DNA from 3 places in the Paenibacillus sp. J22P169 genome. Region 1 is predicted to be linked to each of the others. Evidence: riboswitches for the same ligand, from Rfam matches in the RefSeq annotation. Region 1 holds a riboswitch; each other region holds the start of a gene.

Region 1 (7,860 bases):
ACACCTCTCCTACCTGTGTAAGGGTTTACATTGGTACAGAATCAGTGTAAGGGGTATGCCACGATGAAAGGTTTCATATTTTCGTAAGATGGTTTGAAGTTTTGGGATGTGTGATCTCACACGATCATACATTTGCTTGGATATAGGCAGGAACTGCCTCAGCACTTAAGTTTGTCTCACACGGAGACTATGGACGAATGTTTAGCTGTAGAAACTACAGCTAGTTTGCTAAAATCCGATGTGTTTTCGCGAATAGATGGAAAAGGTACAGCTAATTTATTGAGGATTTGATGAATCGAGCTAAGGGGAGAAAATTAACTGTAAGAAATACAGTTATTCGGTCAAATCTGAGAAATATGATTCAAATAGATGGAGATAATCCAGTTAGATTACGGGAAGGGGAGGTTGGTGAGTTAGTGAGTTGGTGAGTTAGTGAGTTTGGTCTGTTTGTGGGTTTGTGGGTTTGTGGGTTTGTGGGTTTGTGGGTTTGTGGGTTTGTGGGTTTGTGGGTTTGATGGTTGAGTGAGTTTGGTGGGTCTGTGGGTCTGTGGGTCTGTGGGTTGAGTGGGTTGAGTGGGTTGAGTGGGTTGAGTGAGTTTAGCGAGTTGAGTGATCGAATTTCGTGCGTTGAGTAAGCTGGATTGCTGAATTAAGTTGGGTTAGGTTGGGTCGTAGTTGGGTTAGAGGTGAGTATCGGGATGGGGGCTTGGGGTTCGACCAATATAAACGTACAAAAAAGACCAGCTCCAATGAGCTGGCCCCTGCAAATAAAGATTAGTACGTCAAACCTGGGTAAAGTGGGAATTGCGCCGTTAGATCGGACACCATGCCACGAGCTTTCTCAAGCGTAGCTTCGTCTTTTGGATTTTTCAACGTAAGAGCAATAACTTTCGCGATTGTTTTCATTGCTTCTTCGTCCATTCCGCGGGAAGTCACAGCTGGTGTACCTAAGCGGATACCGCTTGTAATGAACGGGCTAGTTGGGTCGAAAGGAATCGCGTTTTTGTTCGCTGTAATACCGATTTCATCAAGCACGTGCTCAGCGTCTTTACCTGAGATGTTCAGGTTGCGCAAGTCAACCAACATCAAGTGGTTATCCGTACCACCGGAAACAAGGTTGATGCCTTCAGCTGTAAGAGCCGTCGCCAAAGCTTGTGCATTGCTGATAACATTTTGACCGTATACTTTAAAGTCTGGTTGAAGAGCTTCACCGAAGGAAACAGCTTTAGCTGCGATCGTATGCATCAAAGGTCCGCCTTGGGAACCAGGGAATACCGCTTTATCAATCGCTGCAGCCCAAGCTTTCTTAGTAAGAATCATACCGCCGCGAGGACCACGAAGCGTTTTGTGTGTTGTAGTTGTTACGAAATGTGCGTGTGGCACTGGGTTCGGATGCAAGCCAGCTGCAACTAGACCCGCAATGTGCGCCATATCAACGAAGAACAAAGCGCCTACATCGTTAGCGATCGAAGCCAATGCTTCGAAATCAATCGTACGCGGGTATGCACTTGCACCAGCTACGAGCATGCGAGGCTTATGTTTGAAAGCTGCTTTGCGAACATCATCATAGTCGATGCGGAAATCTTTTTCACTTACGCCGTAAGCTACGAAGTTGTAAAGGATACCGGAAGCATTGACAGGGCTACCATGTGTTAAGTGACCACCATGCGCAAGGTTCATACCAAGAACTGTATCACCAGGGTTTAGAGCAGCCAAGTAAACAGCCATGTTCGCTTGTGCGCCGGAATGCGGTTGAACGTTCGCGTGCTCAGCACCGAAAAGCTCTTTCGCGCGGTCACGAGCGATGTCTTCCACGATGTCTACGTACTCACAGCCACCATAGTATCTTTTGCCTGGGTAGCCTTCTGCGTATTTGTTCGTAAGTACAGTACCCATAGCTTCAAGAACCGCTTGGCTTACGATGTTCTCGGAAGCAATTAGCTCAATTTTGTCGCGTTGACGGCCTAGCTCAAGGTTCATCGCTTCTACGATTTTCGGATCTTGCTTGCTCAAAAAGTTTGTCATATGGAATTCCTCCTAAGGATGATAGTCAAAAATAAATTAGCAATCTGCATCAGGTGCAGCTTGTTGATAAAGTTGATCCGCCAGATCTGCGGAGTACACAGCTCTTGTACCACCGATCAGCTTCGGCCGCGCGAAGGCCATCGTGACATAAGCCTGGCCAATATGCCGAACCGGCGGCCTTACGGGAACAACGACTCTGCGCAGATGCATCCCGATCAGCGTTGAGCCAATATCGATGCCCGCATGCGCCTGAATCGTCTCGACAACGACCGGCTTTGCGAAGTGTCTGTACGCATAGGAAGCCATCGAGCCCCCGGCCTTCGGCACGGGAATCACGGAAACCGGCTCATGCTGCGGCGCTAGCGTCAGCAGCTCTTCCTCCACGACCAGCGCACGATTCAGATGCTCGCAGCACTGATAAGCCGCAAACAGACCGAACTCGCCGCAAATGCGCTTAACCGTCTCGAAAATCGGCTTCGCCGCATCCAGCGTACCTGAGGTACCGATCTGATGCCCGAGAATTTCACTCGTGCTCGTGCCGATCACTAATATGTTCCCAGGGCGAAGCCCAGCAACCTCAACCAGCGCCCGCAAGTTTGCTTCTACCGCAACCGCTGCTGCTATAGGGTCAAACATAGAATCTGTCATTGTGCTCCCTCATTTCTAGGGATGTACCGTGAAACGATCTTCGATGCTCTGCACTTTGTTGATTCGATTCTTATGGCGGACACCTTCTGAAAACTCGGTTTCCAACCAGATTTTGACGATTTCTTCCGCTACGCCAGGTCCAACTACTCGCTCACCCATCGCTAGCACGTTCGTATCATTATGTTCACGTGTCGCTTTCGCGGAGAAAAGGTCATGCACAAGTGCACAGCGGATTCCCGGAACCTTATTGGCAGCAATAGACATCCCAATGCCTGTTCCACAAAGCAGAATCCCTTTGTCTGCTTCTCCCGAAACAACTTTTTCGCAAACTTGAAGTGCATAATCCGGATAATCGACGGAATCGCCGCAGCTGCATCCGAAATCGATCACTTGATGACCTAATGATTCAATAAAAGGAATGATAACATCTTTCAAACGATAGCCTGCATGATCTGCACCTAAAGCAATTTTCATGAATAAAACGCTCCTTTTTGACTGTTCGAATTCGACCATCCTATTATATCCCAAAGCTCACCAAAAACGAAAAAAAGAGCGCACACGCTAAAAAACGCGCGTTGCTCTTTTGCCCAGGCGACCGGCCGTATAGCTCAATGCTCCATTGTGGTTAACCCCACTCGTCGCCAGTTACATTGAGTCTTGCTTGTTACCTATATTTTATCGCATTCCCTGCGATGTGTAAAGCTCTATTGGCCTATCCCATTGATTACCTAAGGTTAGCGTAATTTTTTCACCAATTTATCTAAGCTTCGGCTAATTTCCTCAGCTGTGTACCGATAATCGGCTAATGATCCGCCATAAGGATCGGAAATATCATAATCTGGAATTGTGTTCTCCAGTGTATACATACGACTTCTTTCTTCTATGGATACGGTTTGGGACAGCGCCTGTTTAAGCTGAAGCTCTGTCGCAAGTTGCTCCCTTTCTTCAATCGCCTTGAGAATTCGATCATCGTCCTCTACATACTCTTTGAGCGTATAGGTCTTCTCGACCGCATGAGGAAAGCGCCCAATCACCGTGCGTTTGTGTCCTGTCGTCATCGTCAGGATCAGATCCGCCCAATCGACATCCGCGGCGCTAATCGCTAGAGAACTTATCGATTCCTTAAAACCCGCTTCATGAAGAAGAGACTGGCTATTCCTTGAAATCGGGCCCCCCGTCATCGCAGATACACCTGCCGAACGAACCTCCGCCGCAAGCCCCTCTTGACGCACCCTCATACGCAGCAAACCTTCAGCTAACGGACTGCGGCACGTATTTCCTGTACAGACAAATAGAATTCGCAACATGAAATCCTCCCGAAATAAACGACTCCCCCTCCACTTAGGAGGGATGCGTTTATATAGAAATTTAGCTAACTTTTTGTGTGAAACAAAAAAAATCTAAAATTTTGAAATAAACGGATGCACCGTCCGTGATTACCCGTATTGTATCATAGTAAAAACTTGATCCCAAACCCTAATAAGATAAGTCCGCCGAATGCCTCGCCGTATTCGCCTACCCAACCGCTAACCCGTCTGCCTAATAGCAAGCCCGCTATCGAAAGCAACCCGCCAAACAAACCAAAGATGAGCACTGTGAGCACAATATCCGTGGCAAACATCCCCAGCGAAACACCCACAGAGAATGAATCTATACTAACACTGAGGGCAAATATGATAAGCCCCCATAGCGTCCGATGATCGAAGGCCGTCGCTTCTTCCCCGCGTATCGAGCTGTATACCATATGGGCTCCAAGCAAAATAAGTAAACATCCCCCTGCGGCCGTCGCAACGTTACCCAGAAGGAGGGAAACATATTGCCCCATAAACATCCCCATCAGCGGCATGAGCACATGGAAAAGTCCGATAACAATGCTAATTTTCAAAATATCCAACAAACGAATGCCCTTCATTCCTATGCCAATTCCTAACGAAAAAGCATCCAGGCCCAAAGCAATCGCCATTATTCCAATTGTCATGAGTTGCCCAACTTGTATCCCAGATGCGAGCATAGCACGATCCCCCTTGTCCACGATTCTTTCTCAAGATATGCGGACAAACTGGGAATCATGCTAATTAGAGACGGATACGCTCATGCCCCGCTGCTTTGAGCAGTCGATTCATTATCGCGCTGCCAATACCTGAATCCGGGACACCTTCTGCAACAATATAGCTAATGCCTTTGTGATCAAAAGTCCGCAGAGCGCTATATAGCTCCCGTGCAATCGAATCTGGTTCTGATAAGGAGCCGCACGCGAGAACGAGATCAGCGCGATACCCCCGTACTCTTTCTTCAAAAGTGAGAATCCCCGTCGATTCTCCACGTGCCTTCGCAGCATCAATATCTTGTTGAATCCATGCGGAGACTTCCTGCACATCATCCCCTTGAACGATGTGCATAAAGCCCTTCGGCGCATAATGTGTGTACTTCATACCTGGAGCACGAGGGATATCCGAGGCTTCTACCTCTGTCGGCTCAGAAACATGAATAGGCAGATCCGGCAAAACGACTTGCAGCTGCTCCGCTGTCACGCCACCCGGTCTCAGAATGTATAGCTCGCTGTCAACAAGTTGAATAACCGTGGATTCAACGCCAACACCCGTTGCACCACCATCTACGATTCCACCAATCTTCCCGTCCAAATCATCACGCACATGCGATGCTAGGGTCGGGCTCGGTCTGCCTGAGCTATTCGCACTTGGTGCCGCTATCGGCAGTCCCGTTTCTCGCAGCAGCTGCAAGGCAACAGGATGATCTGGTATACGAATACCAACCGTTTGCAGACCCGCTGTAACCAACGGCGAAAGGCTACCTGCAAGTACAGGTAGCACAATGGTTAAAGGTCCAGGCCAGAAAGCCTTCATAATCGCTAGATGATGCGTTGTTAGACTATCTGGCTGAACCAGGCTTGGGAGCTGCTTCTCATCAGCTATATGTACAATCAGAGGATTATCAGAGGGCCTTCCCTTTGCGGCGAAAATCTGTAGAACCGCTGCGGTATTCGTCGCATCCGCTCCAAGTCCGTACACCGTTTCGGTCGGAAAAGCGACCGTATCGCCTTGTTGCAGAAGTTTCGCTGCCTCTGCTATATACTGCGCTGTTGCGCTTGTCGCTCCTTGATCCACGTTCCAGTAGATTGTCACAATCACTCTCATCCTTACTTGTATGAAATGAAATATGTATCCGTAAATATGATATAAAGAGGTATAATTGCAGGTTATTAAGTTTAGCTGAACCACGAAAAGATCGCTTTAAACATTTCCCAAATGAAGAACTTCACTTTCGGTTGAGCTGGCTCTTCGGTCGTGGAAGCTGAAACTGAAGCTGCTACTACCTCAACTTTTGCGTCTTTCTTTGCAACCTTCTCTGTCGAAGATGCTTTATCTTTACTAACGACTTCGTCTTTCTTTTTGGCAGACGATGTTTCACTAGCTTTAGCCTTATTTTCTTTAGCCGGCTGCTTTTCCTTGCCGTTCTCATCCGTGGTTTTGGCCACAACTGCAGCCGAAGCTACGGCTTCGCCCGATACGGAATCAACAAAGCATAACGGCGGGAACAGCACACACCACCAATTCTGACCTTCACCAGAACCAATTACAACACGCAAAGCTTCATAATCCCCTGCTGGGTAGACGTCATTTCCGTACATTTTGGTTGGAAAAGGGACAACACCAAGCTCCACCGTATACGGATAGCTATAGCCGCGTTCTTTAATCATTTGTCCAACAAGTTCATGAAACTCAGGCAAGTGTGCATTCACGACTGCTCTAGCCTCGTCTAAGGAATGCGGTCCAACAACCCACTCCGCCATACGGGCAATAATTGCATCACGAATCTCGCGTTTCAAAGCTTGGTCCTGCGCAGAATCCGAATTTGCTAGAATACGCAAACGAATGGATTCCTCTGGTATGGTAGGCGAAACTACCGCCGCGTTCGTACGATTGGATTCCCAACACATAATCATAAGTATAAGTGCAAAAGCAATGAATAATAGGCTTTTAACTGAGTGGCGCTCCGTTCTCTTAACCATGGAGAGTAGCCCCTTTCCCGTCATCTACTAGCCAGTATGGACAATAGTGGGTGGGGCTAAACCTATGAATCTATGATTTTTTGCAAAATGATAGAGTTGCTCCGCCAAAGAAACAGGCGGAAAGAAAGCAGCCGATCCTGGAAGGCAATCGGCTACTCGGAAGAGCGGATCGCGATCACATGGCGATCGATCCCCTGGAGATCCTGCACAAAGCGGATCTCCATCCAGTCCGCTGCGGCGCGCAGCAACACCGCAACCGCCTCCGCCTGCCCGATGCCCACCTCGAACCCGACCACAGTCGGGATTCGTGGCAGCCGGTGCAGCTGCGAGATCATGCGGCGGTACAGGTCGAGTCCCTCGACACCGCCGAAAAGAGCTGTGTGCGGCTCGAATAGCCGCACCTCGGGCATCAGCGCCGGCAGGTCGCCATCTGGGATATAGGGTGGGTTGGACACCACAATATCCGGCGCGAGCCCGCGCTCAATATAGGGCTCGAGGAGGTCACCCTCGAGCCACGTGATCCGCGCAGCCACTTCGTGGCGCTGCGCGTTCTTCAAAGCCATCTCCAGCGCTGCCGCGGAGATGTCACTGGCTGCCACGCGCCACGCAGGGCGCGCGTGCGCAATCGTCACCGGGATGATGCCGCTCCCGGTGCCCACATCCGCAAGCAGCGGAGCGCCTTGCGGGAACAGACGCGAGCCCTCGTGGAGCAACGCCTCCACGAGCAGCTCGGTCTCCGGCCGCGGGATCAGCACGGCCGGCCCCACCTCAAACGGAAGGCCGAAGAAATCCTGCTCACCGGTGATGTATTGCACCGGTTCACCCGCGGCCTTCCTGGCAACGAGCTGGTCCCACGTGGCGACCAGTTCTTCCGGCATCTGTTCCTGCCACCAGCGGAACAGCAGCTCGGTCCGACTGCAGCCGCCGAGCAGGTGCTGCAGCAGCAGTTCCGTGCAAGACGAAGCCTCTGCGACGCCTTGCTCCGCTAAAAAAGAAGAAGCCTTCACAAAGGCTTCTCTCACACTCATGTTTGCAGTCGTCATTACATCGCCTCTAAGGCATCGGATTGTGCAGCAATCGTTAATGCTGACACAATTTCCGCCATATCGCCGTTAAGCACCGTCTCCAAACGGTGAAGCGTCAAGCCGATACGATGA
Region 2 (7,860 bases), on a different contig from region 1:
GCCCTTTATGGGCGTTAAAGCGCCAGAAGCCCCCAAAACGGCAGCGAGCCAATGCTATAACGCCTGTTTCGGATCTTCTGGCGCCCGAATCCCTAAGCTTGGCATTACCATAACCATGAAAGCAGGTGCCGTCCCCGCGTAGATGGATCTACACGGAGACGGCACCTTTTTTTACTTATGCATGGTTCGGGTAGCGTTCTTTCAAAAATGACACCGACTGCTGTATTAATGCCTTTAATATATCAACGTTGATATCTGCTACTTTATTAATATATACACAAGCTTTTGCAGCTTCATGTTTGCCAAGCTCATTTAATAATTCCTCTCGCACCGTATCTCCTGTCGCAAAATACAAGCTGATTTTGGCTTTTCGTGGTGAAAAACCAGCTAGAGGGGCATCGCCCTCATGACCGGACGCATATTTGTAATGATAAGTGCCAAAACCAATAATGCTGGGTCCCCACATTTTGGCTTCATAGCCTGTCACTTCCGTAAAAATATCTAATAATCGATAAGCGTCTTCACGTTTTTTAGCACTTTCCACATTTTCAATAAACTCGAGGACGCTGCTATCTGTTTCTTTCATTTTTGCTTCGTATGCCATAGAAACACTCCTTATCGATTTTCCCCTTTGATGGTTTGTCATGTTCATTTTATCAAAGAAGTGTTGGAAATAGAAACCTTTATAAGGGAATGATCGTCTAATACACACGACTGGGATTGACTATGATTACGTGGTAGAAAGCTGGTGTTATTTCATGTGGAATAAGGCATATTGGTTTTCGATAGTTCAATGTACGATTCTTGTTGGTGTCCTGTTAGCGGGGTGCGGTGATCGATATGTAGGGGATCGCAACGAAGGAGCAGCTCAGCTTCAAGAAACACCTAAAAAGATGAAGTCAGTTTCTAAAGAAGACTTACAAGAATATGCGAATCAACTCGCCACTTTACAGGCAGTATTTGAAAAACACCAAGTTAAACCGCAATCCTCTTATAGCAATGATCAAGAAGCTTTTCTGGAAGTGCGCCGCGTAGGCGAACATGCCAAAACGCTGTCGGACACAGAGAAGGCAAAGCTCAGACTATCCATTTATGAAGCCGTCGGTGCCGAGTTTCCACTGAACATCTCGGTCTATACGATTGATGAGCAAGCTGGAATGAGTGGGAAAATAACGGCTATCAATGAAAAGGGAAGTTTACTGGTCGTTTCATCCGATAAATTCATTGGCCAAGACAAGAAAATGCCTGATGCGGCGTGGTATAGCATGTCAGACGATGCACGTATTGAGTTTGAAGGGAAGAAGTTACAGCCGAATGAGGTTCAGATTGGCTCTATCGTCAAAGTGTGGGCGGAAGGCATGATGCTGACGAGTTACCCTGGTCAAACCGCGGGGCTTCGCCTCGAAGTCATCGCGGTGGACAATGGTATCGGTGACGCAAGGGGTAAGGTCACAGGAGTAGTCACAACAGGCGAGGGCGTGAACGTAGAGCGCATTCTTGAAGTCGATGGGGTGAAACATAGACTTCTTCCATTTGCTCAAGTGTGGAAAAATGGAGAAAAAGTTGATGTTACTGAAGTGAAGGTTGGGAACCAAATTGAAATATGGTTTGCAGGATATGAGTTTGGCACGGAGAAATTAGTGACGAAGGTCGTCGTCATGGATCGTTAGGGATTGTACAATCTCGAGCAGCATTATTCCGTGGGCCGGACATTTCCTAGAGCATACTCGCTCTATTTCTGATTTATAGATAGGAGAAAAAAACATCATGCTTACAGCCATAATCCAAGGAATTCTTTTATCAGCAGGTCTGATTTTGCCATTAGGCGTTCAAAATGTATTCGTATTTAATCAAGGCGTGACACAACCGAACTTTATACGGGCTCTACCAGTTGTCATTACAGCTGCACTTTGCGATACGGTTCTCATTTCATTAGCCATTTTAGGCGTATCGGTTATTATCGTAACGGTTCCAGCTATTAAGACTATCCTTTTCTTACTAGGTATTATGTTCCTTATGTATATGGGGTTCCTTACTTGGAAAAGTAAACCGACGTCCAGCACTACTGAGGAAACAGCACTTTCCCCGAAGAGACAAATTGCCTTTGCTGCATCCGTTTCCTTATTGAATCCTCATGCGATCTTGGACACAATTGGTGTCATCGGGACAAGCTCTATCCACTATGCGGGGACAGAAAAGCTAGTATTTGCGATTGCATGTATCGTAGTGTCATGGATTTGGTTTATCGGGCTTGCTCTAATGGGGAGACAGGTTGGGAAATTAGATAAATCTCGCACATTTATCACTTATCTCAATAAAGCTTCTGCCTTCATTATGTGGGGAACAGCGGTGTATTTACTAACACAATTAATCTAAACCAAATTACAGATAGCTGAAGAATTTCTCTTGATTTTCAACGTTATGTCCGAATATAATAAAGGGAATATTTGGTATGTGTAACTGGCGAAACGTAGATCACTACGGGGGAGCACATATTCCATAACAGCCGTTCGCCTGGGCAAAGTATTTGATCAATGGATCAAATACTTTTTTATTTCGAGGAGGAGAATGCAATGGAACGAGCTAGAAATGTGGCAGTCCTCATTTATGAAAGAGTAGATCTACTGGATATTGCAGGTCCGTTCGATGTGTTTGGCGTATCGAGTAATTGGGGTCAAGATTTCAAAGTGTACACGGTAGGAGAAGAACAAAAACCTGTCCATACAGTCAGTGGACTTACTCTTACTCCCAAATACAGCTTCATCAATTGTCCAAAAGCCGATATTTTGATTGTACCTGGTGGTTTAGGCTCACGAACCGAAATACACAATACCTCCGTTATCACTTGGATTAGAACGACTGCACTTGAGTCAGAACTCGTATTATCAGTCTGCACAGGTGCACTTTTGTTGGCCAAAGCTAACTTACTGGATGGCTTACGAGTAACGACCAATCGCAACGCTTTTGAATTATTACGGGAAATTGCGCCGCCTAGTGCAACGATCGTTGAGGATGTAAGGTATGTCGATAACGGAAAAATTGTGATGTCCGCTGGGGTTACCGCGGGATTCGATGCTGCGCTTTATGTCGTTGCAAGGCTTTTTGGCGAAGAGAGGGCCCTCGCTACCGCTTCAAAGATTGAGTATCATTGGCACAAAGATGAGTTTACTGCAAAGCAGCACCAAAACGATTTATTTATCATAAGGAAAGCTCAGTTAGCAGATTTAGATGACATTCAGAAATTATTTATAGAAGCAGCACAATGGATCCGAATGTCGAAGGGGTTCACACAGTGGCGAGAAGATACATTTACCAATGCCTATTTAACATCTTTTATTCATGATCAAGAAGTATTTGTCGCGTGTCAGAACGGTGAGATGATTGGCTGTTTTTCGATCCAGTGGCAGTACGAAGAGATTTGGGGAGACTTGTTCCATGATGATGCTGGTTATGTTCACCGTTTAGTCGTCACGCGAAAATACAAAGGAGAAGGTTTCGGCAGCAGGTTACTTACTTGGGCAGAAGCATACATAAAGAATAAGGGGAAAAGCTGGCTTCGTTTAGACTGCATGGCAGATAACCCAACACTGAATGACTATTATCGCAGCCTTGGTTTCATTCATCGTGGTAGATACGATGGCCGCGGCTGGAGCGCTAACTTATATGAACGTAAAATTAGGAGCGAAGAGGGAACCCAATGAAAATTAGAGAGGCTAGTAAGGATGACGCAGAAAAAATTGCATTTGTACATGTGAATAGTTGGAAATCAACGTATAAAGGACTTATTTCCGAAGCCTACTTATCCAATCTTACCGTTGAGAAGCGAACGAAGAATTGGATTTGGAACTTTGATAATCTTAATGAACATGAATACATATTCGTGGCAGAAAACGATGCAGGGGAGATCGTCGGTTTTGCAAATGGCGGGAGAAATCGGAATCAGGAATTTCATCATGATGGCGAACTTTATGCTATTTATTTACTTCAGGATTTTCAGCGATTAGGGTTAGGTACTTCGCTCTTCCATGCAGTTAAAACGTCATTCTTAAAAAGTTCATACTCCTCCATGATGTTATGGGTTCTCCAAGACAATCCCTCTCTTGCATTTTACAAATCCGTAGGGGGCCAATTACTTGGCGAGAAAACAGTTGCGATAGGTGGAGACAACTTGATTGAGGTAGCTGTCGGATGGGATCGTATTTAACCATGGACACCATCCGACGTCTCTTTCCAGTGTGCCAATGTTCTGCTATAAATTGACATCAATCGCTAGTGCATATATGATTTTAATGGGTAACAAGATGGAACAGGGGTGTGAAAGTACATGCAAAAACAATTCAAAGTCGCTGCAGGCATCTCAATTGCAGGATATGTCGTCAGTCTTATAACAGCTGGGTTCTTGCCGGAATCCATTAATTTATTAGTGCCAACTGCATTATCGATAGGAAGTATTCTTGTACTAAATCGATCTTCCAAAGCCTTAAATGGGACAACGGTTCCTGCACCAGTTAGCGAGCCTATCCTTAATACGCCTCCTGCGCGTAGTTCCAATCCAACAACGGAAAATGAAATCCAAGCGGAGAATGATCCCTTCTGGGGCCCTATTGCCGAGTATATTCATGTGATCGAAGAGACGATGATTTCTGAGGGGCAGAAGAATACGCTAGATGATGAAATCGTGGAGAAGACGCTTAGCTTACTCTCTAGGGTAGGCCGATTAATTCCACAGTTGAAAGAGCTTAACGATGCAAATATGAATCATAATATACAAAGATTGATCTTTAAGGATTTAAATGGAGCGATTAATCCATTTCTGAAGCTGGGAGGGGAAGCGAAACGCCTAAATCGTCGACTTCTTCTTACTGGAATCAAGGATATTAACTCTAAGCTCACTGATTATGTAGAAACGATCGAACAAAAAGACTTAATTGAATTGCAGACCCGCATGGAATTAATCCAACAGCGCTATCGTTCAACAGACTAAAGGAGGAATTGACCTTGACAACCCAATTGGTGCAATTAAAGTCGACAGATTTGCAGAAAGTTGAGCAAGAAGCCAAACAACTGCTTGAGAAAGTTTCTTCGACAGATACGATGGAATTAGAAACATTAATGGATTCAATCGGACGTATGGGTTCCAAAACGATGGAGCAGGCTGGCCAATCACTGGCGATGCTAGAACGCCCGGTGAATGAATTGATGTCAGGCAAACGCTCAGAGGTCCAAAACAATATCCTAAAGCTGCGCGGCGAAATTGATTCCTTGAGTAAGAGCAAGCAGCTTGGCTTTTTTGAGAAAATGATGAAGAAGACGCCACTTAAGAACTATATTTACAAGTATCAGTCCGTGAAAACAAACGTAAATGCCATTGTTCAATCCCTTCGTAATGGGAAAGAAACGCTGGAAGAGAACATGGCGTATATGAAGACCTTGAAGAAAAATTCAATTGAATCTGTCTACAATTTGCAAATGCGTATTGCGATGGGGGAGAATTTAAAGCAGCTTTTCGAGGTTGAAATTGCTAAGCCTGAGAATGAACATCGTAAAACACATTTGGAGAGAGGGCTTCGTAAGGTTGTGACGCGCATTCAGTCCTTTCAAGAGATGGTCATTCTGTATCAACAAGCGATAGCAGGTACAGATATCATCAACGACAATAACGACAAGCTCATTGATGCAGTGGATGCGACAATTGATAAAACACAGAATCTACTTACAGTGTCCGCTATGATCTCCATGGCGATTGAGGATCAAGTTCAAACGATTGAAGCAGTAAATTCGGCGAACTCGACACTGAATAAAATGTTTGAAGATAATTCGCGTTTGTTGAAAGAAACGACGCAAAGGACGAATGAGCTGCTTGGTAAACCAGGCTTGCAAATGGACTCGATTGAAAGAGGAATGACCGATCTATTCGCTGCATTGGATCTCTTCGAGCAGTCGAATCGGACAATCATTCAATCGGCAACCGAACACACCCAACGTCTTGGCAACATTAGCCAGCAAATGACGCAACGACTTGGCTTGACGCCTGGCAATAAAACGAATGCAGAACTAAAAGCGTCCGAGCTAGGCGGACTTTTGGAATAACGAAAAAAATTGGACAAGCTGTCAGGGATCTAATCCTTGGCAGCTTTTTTTATGGAGTCATCCTGCCTCATAACCCATGCCATTTCAATCTCCTGACATATGATAATCCAAACGTTTAAATATTGGAGATGAGTTAATGTTCATGCAAATTAGAGAACAGGTTAGCAAGACACCCCAAATTGATGTGCTAATCCCAGCGATTGAGAAAGATCTGGGGACTCTCCCCCTTGTCATTGACGCGGTAAGAAAATATGTCAAGCATCCGATAGGTGAAATCATCATTGTAGCTCCATCGAAACAAAGTATTCTCGATCTATGTGAGAGAAAAGGATGTCGATTCGTTCATGAAGATACCGTTCTCCCTATTACAAAAAAGGACATCCACTATCAATCCAAAACATGGGATCGGACTGGATGGCTGTATCAACAGTTACTTAAATTGAACGGAGATACCTTGTGCACATCCAAGTATTATATGGTCATTGATGCGGATACTGTGCTCATAAGACCGCATGTCTTCAAAGTTGGCGACAAGACGGTATTTTATTGTCGGAACTGGAGCCAGGGCGAATATTTTAATACGTATCGGAAATTGATGGGTAGAAATCGATCAGCTCGATTGTCCTTCGTTACCCATTACATGCTGTTCGAGAAATCAAAAGTCAAGCAGTTGAAACAAGTCATTGAGTCCAAACATAAGAGTTCTTGGTATTCAGCAATTATGAAAAGTATGAATAAATCCAAGCAGTTTGCTTTTTCAGAATTCGAAACATATGGCAATTTCCTGTATTCGTCATCGGCGAACAAGATGATTTTGAAGCCTGCGCTGAATAAGAGCTTACATCTGAGCAATTCCCAAATTACACCTTCAAGGATGTCATCCTTCGCCAAAAGATATAGGTCAATATCTCTTCACAAACGAAAGGGATATGTAAAATCACTCAAGATGATGTTTCAATGAGTCGCTATGTTGTAGTCTGGAAGGGACCTGTACACAAAGCGAGTGGTTTGGGTCATGCAAGCCGAACATATGCTGCTTCACTTAGACGGAAAGGCGTTGATGTAAGGCTTGGTCATTTGAGAGTTGGTAAAAGACCTTCTCTAGGCAAAAGAGTGCTTATCTATCACGATGTTCCGAGCCATATTCAGTGGAGTAGTGTGCGAAGCTTATATGATCCGATCATTCTAAATACCGTTTGGGAAACAAGTAAAACGCCAAATGAATGGCTTTCTCATATGAACAAATTTGATGCAATATGTGTACCCACGCAACATAATAAGCGGGCGCTGCAGAATAGCGGGGTTACTATTCCCATTTACATTGTTCCACATGGTGTAGATACGAAGTTGTTTCATCCAAATAACAAGAAATTTGTTTTGCCTCGTGCGGCAGGCAAGTTTACTTTCGTATCTGTATTTGGCTTTCAGCACCGTAAAAATCCAGAAGGCTTGCTGCGTGCGTATTGGGAAGAGTTTTCCTCCAAAGATAACGTTATTCTTGTGATCAAAACGAACGGCTATGAGCCCTATGAGAATGAAAAATGGATTCAACGACAGATATGGCAATATAAAAAGAGGTTGGGTATATACAAGGATACGGCCCCTGTTGTCATTATAGGCAGACGACTTAGTGAAAGACAGCTGAAAGGTTTATATACGCTTGGTGATGCTTTCGTCCTTCCGACACGAGGCGAGGGGGTTGGACTCCCGTTTCTAGAAGCCTTGGCCAGCGGCATTCCTGTCATCACAACTGCATGGGGAGGGCAGATG
Region 3 (7,860 bases), on a different contig from region 1:
GATAAGGGTCTCTCCTGGGATGTCGTCATACCTGATGGCGTGGCTGAGAAGGATCGTTTGATCGCTGCTAATTTTGAAGTTCCTGCCTGGGGATATGCGGTCTATCTCACAGATGACCAACAACCAAGGCTCATTGCAACCCATCAATTGTATGACGGAGGTTGGGAAGCAGCAGCACTGCCAACGCTAGAGGCTTGGGAAACTTCTCCAGAAGTAGCGCCGTATGTGGCAAAGCTCTACTCTGACCCCGCTTATATTATGCTGACCTCTTCACCAGCAGCAGGTAAAAACTATAAATCACTGTACCGCACCGATGACCGTGGTAAAACTTGGATACGCGTAGGAAATCTGAACTCGGATATCGCGGGTTCCCCGACTGGTATCAGCTACCGTAAGGCGAAGGAGGGCTGGATGACCACAATAAATCATGGACAACAAGATATTCCGCTTTACCGCACACAGGATGGCGGCCAAACCTGGTCTCTTCAACATGTCGACATCCCGGCAGATCTGCAGAGCGGATATGTCAACGCCTATCCTCCCGCTTTCGATCAAGAAAGTGATTATCACGGCATTTTCATCGCCGAGTTCATACAGGGCAGTAAGAAGACGTATGTCTTCTATGAAACGAGAGATGCTGGCGAGACATGGACACCTCTCACTTATCGGTTAGATCATGTGCAAGACATTCCAGTGCTGCACTTCGATAACTTGCTGATGGGCAGAGCGATTTCTGAGGACGGCAAAACCATCTACACCATGGATACCTATAACCGTACAAACTGGCAAACGATCAAGCCTAATATTTCATTGCAAAATGCTACGCAATTTTACCTTCGCACGAATGGTTATGGTTGGGTACTTCTGAACGGAAGCGTCTTGATCACGAATGACGGTGGAAGAACATGGGATGAACCAGTACGCAAATAGTCAACTCGTTGAAACGACAAAGCTGCCGCTCTATAGTACTCTCCGCCATCCCCTTATCTAAATAAAAACAAGGAGCATCTGCAGCCGCAGATCAGCTCCTTCCTGTGGATGACACTAAAAAACAAACGTTGACCGCATTTTCTTCTCCATCATGGCTTTAATCTCATGTACCAGCTCAATTGAAGCTTCGATCTCAACTTTTCGCGTGGAGACACTCTCGACACTGCACCCGATGGGAATCCCTTTTTCCAGTCCAAATTCGAATAATTCCTCAAATATTTGCTTCGATACAGCTACCGATTTATCCAGGACATCATTGGAGTATTTCAAATCATTTTCCAACCATTTCGGAATGCTGATCCCTAGCCATTTCATAAATTCCAATGTTTTTGTGGATCCGCAAGGCGCAATATTCATCAATATCGGCACCATGTCTAGCTTGTTTTCTTTACAGTGATAATAATAATCGGATAAAAAGTTTTTAGACGCTTCGACATTATAGGTTGCCTGAGAAATGAAGAAGCGACTTCCGCTCGCTATTTTGCTGACCATTCTAAGATGCTCATCATCTTTTTTCATGTGTCTTTCTGGAATGACGACTGCACCTAAAGTAAGATTATTGTTCAGCTTCTGGCTTAACGCATAGGCTTCTGGCAGCCCCATAAGAACTTCTTGGTTACTAGAAGATGCCCCGACAAACACGGAAAACCGATCTTCTTCTTGGTCAGCCTTAAGCCAATCGGACAATTGTTCCTCTGTATATTTACCAACACATCGATAAATAATTTTCGGGACATTTAACTCTGATAAATATTCCTTACTGTACGTAGTCGGGTCAACCGTTTGCAAATAAGGAAAAGGCCGATCTTGATCAATCCGATCACTTTCTTCCTGCACATCATAAAGAATTAAACCATCTATTTGAAGCTTCTGAAGCCGCTCACATTGTTTTTGTGAAATTTCAGCCATTTTCTCTAGCGATTGTGTTTCTTTAGGCGGCGTCATCCCATAGGTAAGGATACCTGTTTCTCTTCTAATTATTTTGTCTTTTAACATATGTGTCACAACCTTATCTACCTAATTCCCGAAAAATGAAATCACAGTTAACTACTCGGTATTCTATAGTTCGACTCCAATTTGCGAATTCCTCTTCAAATCAAAATGATCATGAAAGGAACTTCCCTCTCATAAATGCCAAACTTGCCGCTAACTCCTTCTCTGGATCATGAACGGTACACTCTGCCGAAATCATTCCTCGATAGCCGGCTGCCTGCAAGGCTGTTACGAATTGATCATAAGGATACTGTCCTGTCCCAGGCGACAATCGTCCCGTATCAGCTAGATGGATATGTTGCAGCCAATCTTTATTTTCGATAAGGGTATGCAGGTGATCCTGTTCTTCATCCATATGGTAGAAATCTGCCAAAACCCGAATAGACGGATGATTAACCTGTTTGGCAAACATCACTGCCTCCGAAACCGTGTTTATGATGTTAGATTCCTTGCGATTCAAAGGCTCAATGGCCAACGAAACACCTGTATCTTGGAACTCATCTCCGATGAATGATAGCAGTTGTAGAAGCTGTTCCTCTGCGCGATTGCGATCCCAACCATCTGGAATATGCCGTGCCTTCCCACTTCCGAGGACTGCGGTCTTGGCTCCGATCTTATTTAAAGCGCTTGCAGCTTTATGAACATAACGTCGGATTCGTTCTTCATCTGCTTCCGGACCTACCACTTTCAGGTCTCCTGGAAAAAATATGCTAAAAGCTTGCACCGGCAGCGGCGTGTTCAGATACAAAGGAAGCTTAGCGGCGAAATCCGCCTCATCCTCTATATTTAATGATACGAGAGCACACTCTATATAGTCGAAGCCAATTCGTTGAAGTCTTTCCGCCTCTTGAATTCCACTGCACCATCCAAATGAGTACATGTCCATTCCTCCTATCGTTACTTACTACTCTACTATAACAAAAAATACTATCAATTGGATCATAAATATATCCAATTTGATAGCTATAATATGTGAATAGACATATTTGGACGAACAAAAATAAAGCTGCCTCGCGGCAGCCCGTTCGAAATACTAGAGATTTTGTATAGCTTATCGTGCATTCGAATCCGCTTGAGAAATACCCACAATGGTTCCACTCGGATCAGTAAAATAGGCAAGGTAGCCCATTCCAGGCATGCTCATTTTCGGAACGACAATGGTTCCTCCATTCGTAGTAACAGATGCTAGATAATCATCGATCGAAGTTACCTCGATAGAATTAATGGTTCGGTTCAAGCCATCAGGTGACTTCAATAATCCTCCATCAATACCTGGTACATCACTGTTTCCCGTCTTAATAAACCAATAATCTTGTGGCCCTGGAAACTTCATGAATTCCCAATTAAATGTTCGTGTATAGAACTCGATGAGTTGATTAGGATCTGCTGCTTGCATTTCGAATCGTAATATCCTGCTCATAACGGCACCTCCCTTTTTCTCATTTTAACAATTAGGTCGCTGCTGCGCAAAACCCATCCTGCACATGGAATAATTGAAGCTCGTCTGCTGAATTTTATCGCATAAATCCCACAGATTATCTAAGAGTCGCACTTCTATATTTCTCCTGATAAGCTCTCCGAATAGATCCTTTATTTCAAAACGATGGATAGGAACTTGTGATGTTTCACTCACATAGTACCCCGCACTAGCATCATGCATATAAAAATGGGACGAATCAAATTCATATAGATATAACGTGGTATGCTTCATAATTTCAAACCATTTGTGTTCAATCGCTACAACATGTTTCATTGAACTCGAGGAGACGTAATTCCTTTTATCTGCCTCCGTGGTTGCTTCATTACAATGATACGTCACTCTCGGACAATTTCGAGGCGTTAGGAAATTAGGCAAACATCTTTCGTTGATTGCCCAAACTAGTCCTCTTTCTTGATCCAGTTCTTTTCTAGTAGGAATTCTGGGGTGAAAAATAGCAATGTCTTTCTCTTCGCTCACATGAAATAGTTTCACTTTTGCTCCCTCCCCCATTTCATCATTCAATAAGTTGCTTTTCAGCCGCTTCGACTGTATGTTTCAGCAGGGTAGCTATTGTGACAGGACCGACCCCTGCAGGCACTGGTGTAATTGCAGAAGCATTTTCCATACAAGCCTCATAATCAACATCCCCGATATTACCTTCATTGTATCCTGCATCCAAAACGATGGCACCAGGTTTAATCCATTCCCCTTGCACAAATTTCGGTTTACCAACCGCCGCTACGACAATGTCACCTAATCGAACCATCTCTGCTACATTCGTCGTCTTCGAATGGCAGATGGTTACCGTTGCGTTCCGATTTAATAGCATCATGGAAACTGGCTTTCCGAGGATAGGACTTCTGCCTATTACCACAGCGTGTTTGCCCTCTATGGCGATGTGGTAATAGTCCATAATAGCGATTATAGCCGCTGGGGTACAGGAAGGAAATTCAGCAAAACCGAAGGCATTTTGAGCAAATCCTAACGTAGTTACACCATCCACATCTTTCTCAACATGAATGGCTTCAAATGCAGCCCTTTCATCTATGTGATGAGGGACAGGATGTTGTAACAAAATCCCATGGACATGCGGGTCTGCATTCAGTTTAAGAATCTCAGCAACCAAATCTTCTGTCGTTGTATGCGCGGGAAGCTCGATACGAATGGACTGAATACCCAGTCGCTTGCACGCATTCCCTTTCATCCTCACATAGGTAGCTGATGAGGGATCATCTCCAACTAAAATCGTCGCCAAGCAGGGGATGATCCCTTTCATGGATAATTTCTTTATTCTACTTCGCAGAGCCTCTTTCATGTCTGTTGCCACTCGATTACCATCCAAGATTAATGTTTCCGCGGTCATCTCATCATCCCTCTCAAGTTAAGAGCAAACATAAAGAGGTAAGGGGATTTCCCCTTACCTCTGCCCAGGCGTACGGCCATTATCGATGTACTCCCTCATGGTTACCCATGCTCCGCCAGTTACACATCGTTTAATTATAGTTGTATCATAGCAACGAATTCCATTATTTTCAATATCTTGGCCTGAGAAAATAACTATAAAGTTGCCGGCGACATGAAGAACGAATACCACATATTCGTCATGAATACATCAAGTACAACGAAATAGAACATTTCCAAACCAACATTCCGTTCGGACAGTCCTTTTCGCCATAAGCACGTCATCCCATAAGAAATCAAAGCAAAAATAACAAGTAGTAACAAGCAAGCCCATACCGATTGCAAGAAATCAGGCATCACTTGTAAAGCAATTGTCTTCCGATAATCTCCGATAAATATGGCTTTTACGATGAGATACATCGCGAGTGATATCCCAAAATGCCTCCTGGCGTGCTCATCGTAATGATATTGCCAGAATACACTGATCACGACTAAATATAGGCCAGGCAATAAGATCCATTTTAAACTTATTAGTGCCGTGAGAACGCCAATCCCCCAAAAAAGTGGTAGATTGCCTGCAGCCTCTTGTAAGTCCTCTACACGAATCTTGTTCATACTCTGCTGATAAGGAAGTTGATCAGTGGCGTAAAACACTCGAAATGATTCCGCATTCACAGCATCCAGCCAAACAGCTAATGAATTTCCTTTGATTGTCGCGAAGTTCGGATAGGAAGCGAAACCACCGAATTGGCTAATCCGAGTGGAGTCCACCATTTTACCATCCTTAAAGCCAACCTTGTACACCTCTTGACTCGTTTGGCGCCTATTCTTCTCATAAACAGACGATACCACTAGCGTTACTTCGCCAGAAGAAGCATGCGTGAACGAAGGATGCAGAATTGTATCCGAATCACTCTTTTTCGAGACGGGAAGATTGATGATGTCGTCTTGCACCTTATCCGGTTGATTCGAAGAGAATGTAAGTACGTGCAGCGTACTCTTCCCTGATTTACGTGAACTGGTCGTATACACCGTTATCAATGAAGAACCATCTACAGCCAGCGCTATATCATCTAAACTACTCGTTGCAAAATCGACATCCTTTATTTTGTTCTGCACAAGCGGCTTCCAAGTTCCGGCTGCAAGATTGGCATAATGAAAGGATTCATTGCCATCTTTACTGATTGCGTAGACTAGTGAAAGACTGCCAGACGCATCCAGATGACCTTGGATATGTTTAATATTCGCGATATCAAGCTGTGACCAACTTAGCTTTTCATTCGGATGAAATGCACTCACATAAAGCGTTGAATCATTGTAAGCCAGCAGGATGCTTTCCCCTTTTGAGCCAACAACCGCTTGCACGTCATTCAAATCGTTTACAAGCAGATTACTCTTTGGTGACCATGAACCATTCTTCCACTCACTCCCGAAAAGTTTATTACCATCGCCGATCCAGATGACATGATCTCTGTCAATCATCCTATAAGCATGGAGAGAACCTGTATCGGGTAAGGGACGAGTCTCTGAGCTATGTTGCCCCTCCTGATCAATCGTGACCATTTCGAGCGTTTTCCCTGCTAGATACGTAAAGCTGCTATCGCCAACCATTTGCACGGGTTCACCATACGTTGCTACCTGCGTTAATTCCGTTGCACGGCCGAAAGGCGCCGGATATGGCTTTACATTTTCATTCGCTAACATGAACGTTTGAATCAAACCGATGACGAGGATCGCCACTAGAAATGGCACATACGTAAATAGCTTCCATCTTGATTTCTTCACTTCTTACTTACCTCCAAAACTTTCCTACTACCCTATCGGAAATGATTTCTGGCGTTTAATTTTCCAATGTTCAATAAACGCGCAACCCAATCATAACATTGATTCAATTGCTCTTCACTAATAAAATCAGAACGGTGCTCAAACATGATCTTCACTTGATCATTCTGCTCGGCAATCAACTCGAGATATTCCTCAATCGGTGCCCAGCCGTCACGAGGATCCAGATCAGGCAGTACGGGATGACGAGAATTGGCAATCGTTTCATTCACTTGTACATTACTTAGATGGATCGAATAGGCAAAACGCGCGAATTTACGAATGACTTTTTTGGCATCAAAAAAAGGATCTATTTTTTCCTGCAAATACAGTCTCGCCGTGTCCAGACAGACTTTTATATGGGGATACTTCACCAATAGCTCCTCAAGAAAATCCGTCTCATAAATATATCGATTCAATGCATCAAATTCCAGGACCGGAATGAAGGCATACTCCTCGCATTTCTTTGTCAACCATTGAAAAAGCAGCTCTGTCCTATCCTTCAGTGTCTCAAAGTTAATCTCAATTTCATACATATACTCAGATTCATCTGAAAATCTCCAATTACGCCAATCCACCCTTTCGTCCAATATAACTGGCTTGGGATAGTGAAATAGGATATAAGCTGGACGCACGGATTTAAGATATTCTAGCTCGCTCTGAATCCAAGCATAGGCTGAATCGCTCATTTCAGGATTTGTAGCTAAGAACAAAGCATCTCTAGTTTTAGATAAATGAGGCCGTAAAGGAAAATGAATACCAATCTGGAAATTGTTTTGTTGCGAAGCTAGAATAAGCTTTTGCGTATCTTCCATAGCATCAAACAAGCAGGCTTCTATCCCGAAAAATCCATCACGGAAATCCCTTTTAAATTTATTCTCATCAAAACTCCCGTATTGACCAATCATGAATCGATTCATCCTAGACAGCTCCCTCGATTAATTGAGATCCCTCCCTCCTATTCTTCTATTTCAAAGATAGAATCCACAATGATCGGCAGGTTATCTCTAAGCGATACCGCTCCAAAGACCGATCTCGCATGTACGCCCTTTTCGCCAAATACGTCCAGCATCACATCCGAACATCCATTCAACACTTTGTGATGCTCCTCAAATTCGGGGACTGCATTTACAAAGCCTTGCAGTTTAACAACTTGTTTAATACGATCCAGAGAA

What was found. A riboswitch is a leader RNA that binds a small molecule or an ion and turns the genes downstream of it on or off. The one in region 1 is predicted to bind ZMP and ZTP.
Positions count from the first base shown of each region.
Region 2: linked by a shared signal. The riboswitch ahead of AC58QG_RS06000 (GNAT family N-acetyltransferase) and the one ahead of rpiB (ribose 5-phosphate isomerase B) in region 1 are both predicted to bind ZMP and ZTP.
Region 3: linked by a shared signal. The riboswitch ahead of AC58QG_RS06315 (bifunctional 5,10-methylenetetrahydrofolate dehydrogenase/5,10-methenyltetrahydrofolate cyclohydrolase) and the one ahead of rpiB (ribose 5-phosphate isomerase B) in region 1 are both predicted to bind ZMP and ZTP.

Region 1 covers NZ_JCAUAO010000010.1:21,937-29,796, reverse strand. Annotated here, with positions in the region: gene glyA (serine hydroxymethyltransferase) at 775-2,025, opposite strand; gene AC58QG_RS30195 (TIGR01440 family protein) at 2,062-2,673, opposite strand; gene rpiB (ribose 5-phosphate isomerase B) at 2,689-3,147, opposite strand; ZMP/ZTP riboswitch at 3,252-3,332, opposite strand; gene AC58QG_RS30185 (low molecular weight protein arginine phosphatase) at 3,408-3,980, opposite strand; gene AC58QG_RS30180 (manganese efflux pump MntP) at 4,124-4,684, opposite strand; gene AC58QG_RS30175 (L-threonylcarbamoyladenylate synthase) at 4,749-5,816, opposite strand; gene spoIIR (stage II sporulation protein R) at 5,900-6,703, opposite strand; gene prmC (peptide chain release factor N(5)-glutamine methyltransferase) at 6,856-7,731, opposite strand; gene prfA (peptide chain release factor 1) at 7,746-7,860, opposite strand, start outside.
Region 2 covers NZ_JCAUAO010000001.1:1,280,801-1,288,660, reverse strand. Annotated here, with positions in the region: gene AC58QG_RS06015 (DUF1801 domain-containing protein) at 176-604, opposite strand; gene AC58QG_RS06010 (DUF3221 domain-containing protein) at 759-1,670, shown strand; gene AC58QG_RS06005 (LysE/ArgO family amino acid transporter) at 1,768-2,376, shown strand; ZMP/ZTP riboswitch at 2,447-2,527, shown strand; gene AC58QG_RS06000 (GNAT family N-acetyltransferase) at 2,574-3,701, shown strand; gene AC58QG_RS05995 (GNAT family N-acetyltransferase) at 3,698-4,204, shown strand; gene AC58QG_RS05990 (hypothetical protein) at 4,325-4,984, shown strand; gene AC58QG_RS05985 (toxic anion resistance protein) at 4,999-6,090, shown strand; gene AC58QG_RS05980 (DUF6492 family protein) at 6,227-7,051, shown strand; gene AC58QG_RS05975 (glycosyltransferase family 4 protein) at 7,048-7,860, shown strand, end outside.
Region 3 covers NZ_JCAUAO010000001.1:1,350,542-1,358,401, forward strand. Annotated here, with positions in the region: gene AC58QG_RS06290 (WD40/YVTN/BNR-like repeat-containing protein) at 1-930, shown strand, start outside; gene AC58QG_RS06295 (methylenetetrahydrofolate reductase) at 1,045-1,986, opposite strand; gene AC58QG_RS06300 (sugar phosphate isomerase/epimerase family protein) at 2,096-2,863, opposite strand; gene AC58QG_RS06305 (VOC family protein) at 3,035-3,403, opposite strand; gene AC58QG_RS06310 (DUF6886 family protein) at 3,428-3,955, opposite strand; gene AC58QG_RS06315 (bifunctional 5,10-methylenetetrahydrofolate dehydrogenase/5,10-methenyltetrahydrofolate cyclohydrolase) at 3,978-4,826, opposite strand; ZMP/ZTP riboswitch at 4,882-4,959, opposite strand; gene AC58QG_RS06320 (hypothetical protein) at 5,021-6,649, opposite strand; gene AC58QG_RS06325 (sugar phosphate isomerase/epimerase) at 6,682-7,605, opposite strand; gene AC58QG_RS06330 (RidA family protein) at 7,644-7,860, opposite strand, start outside.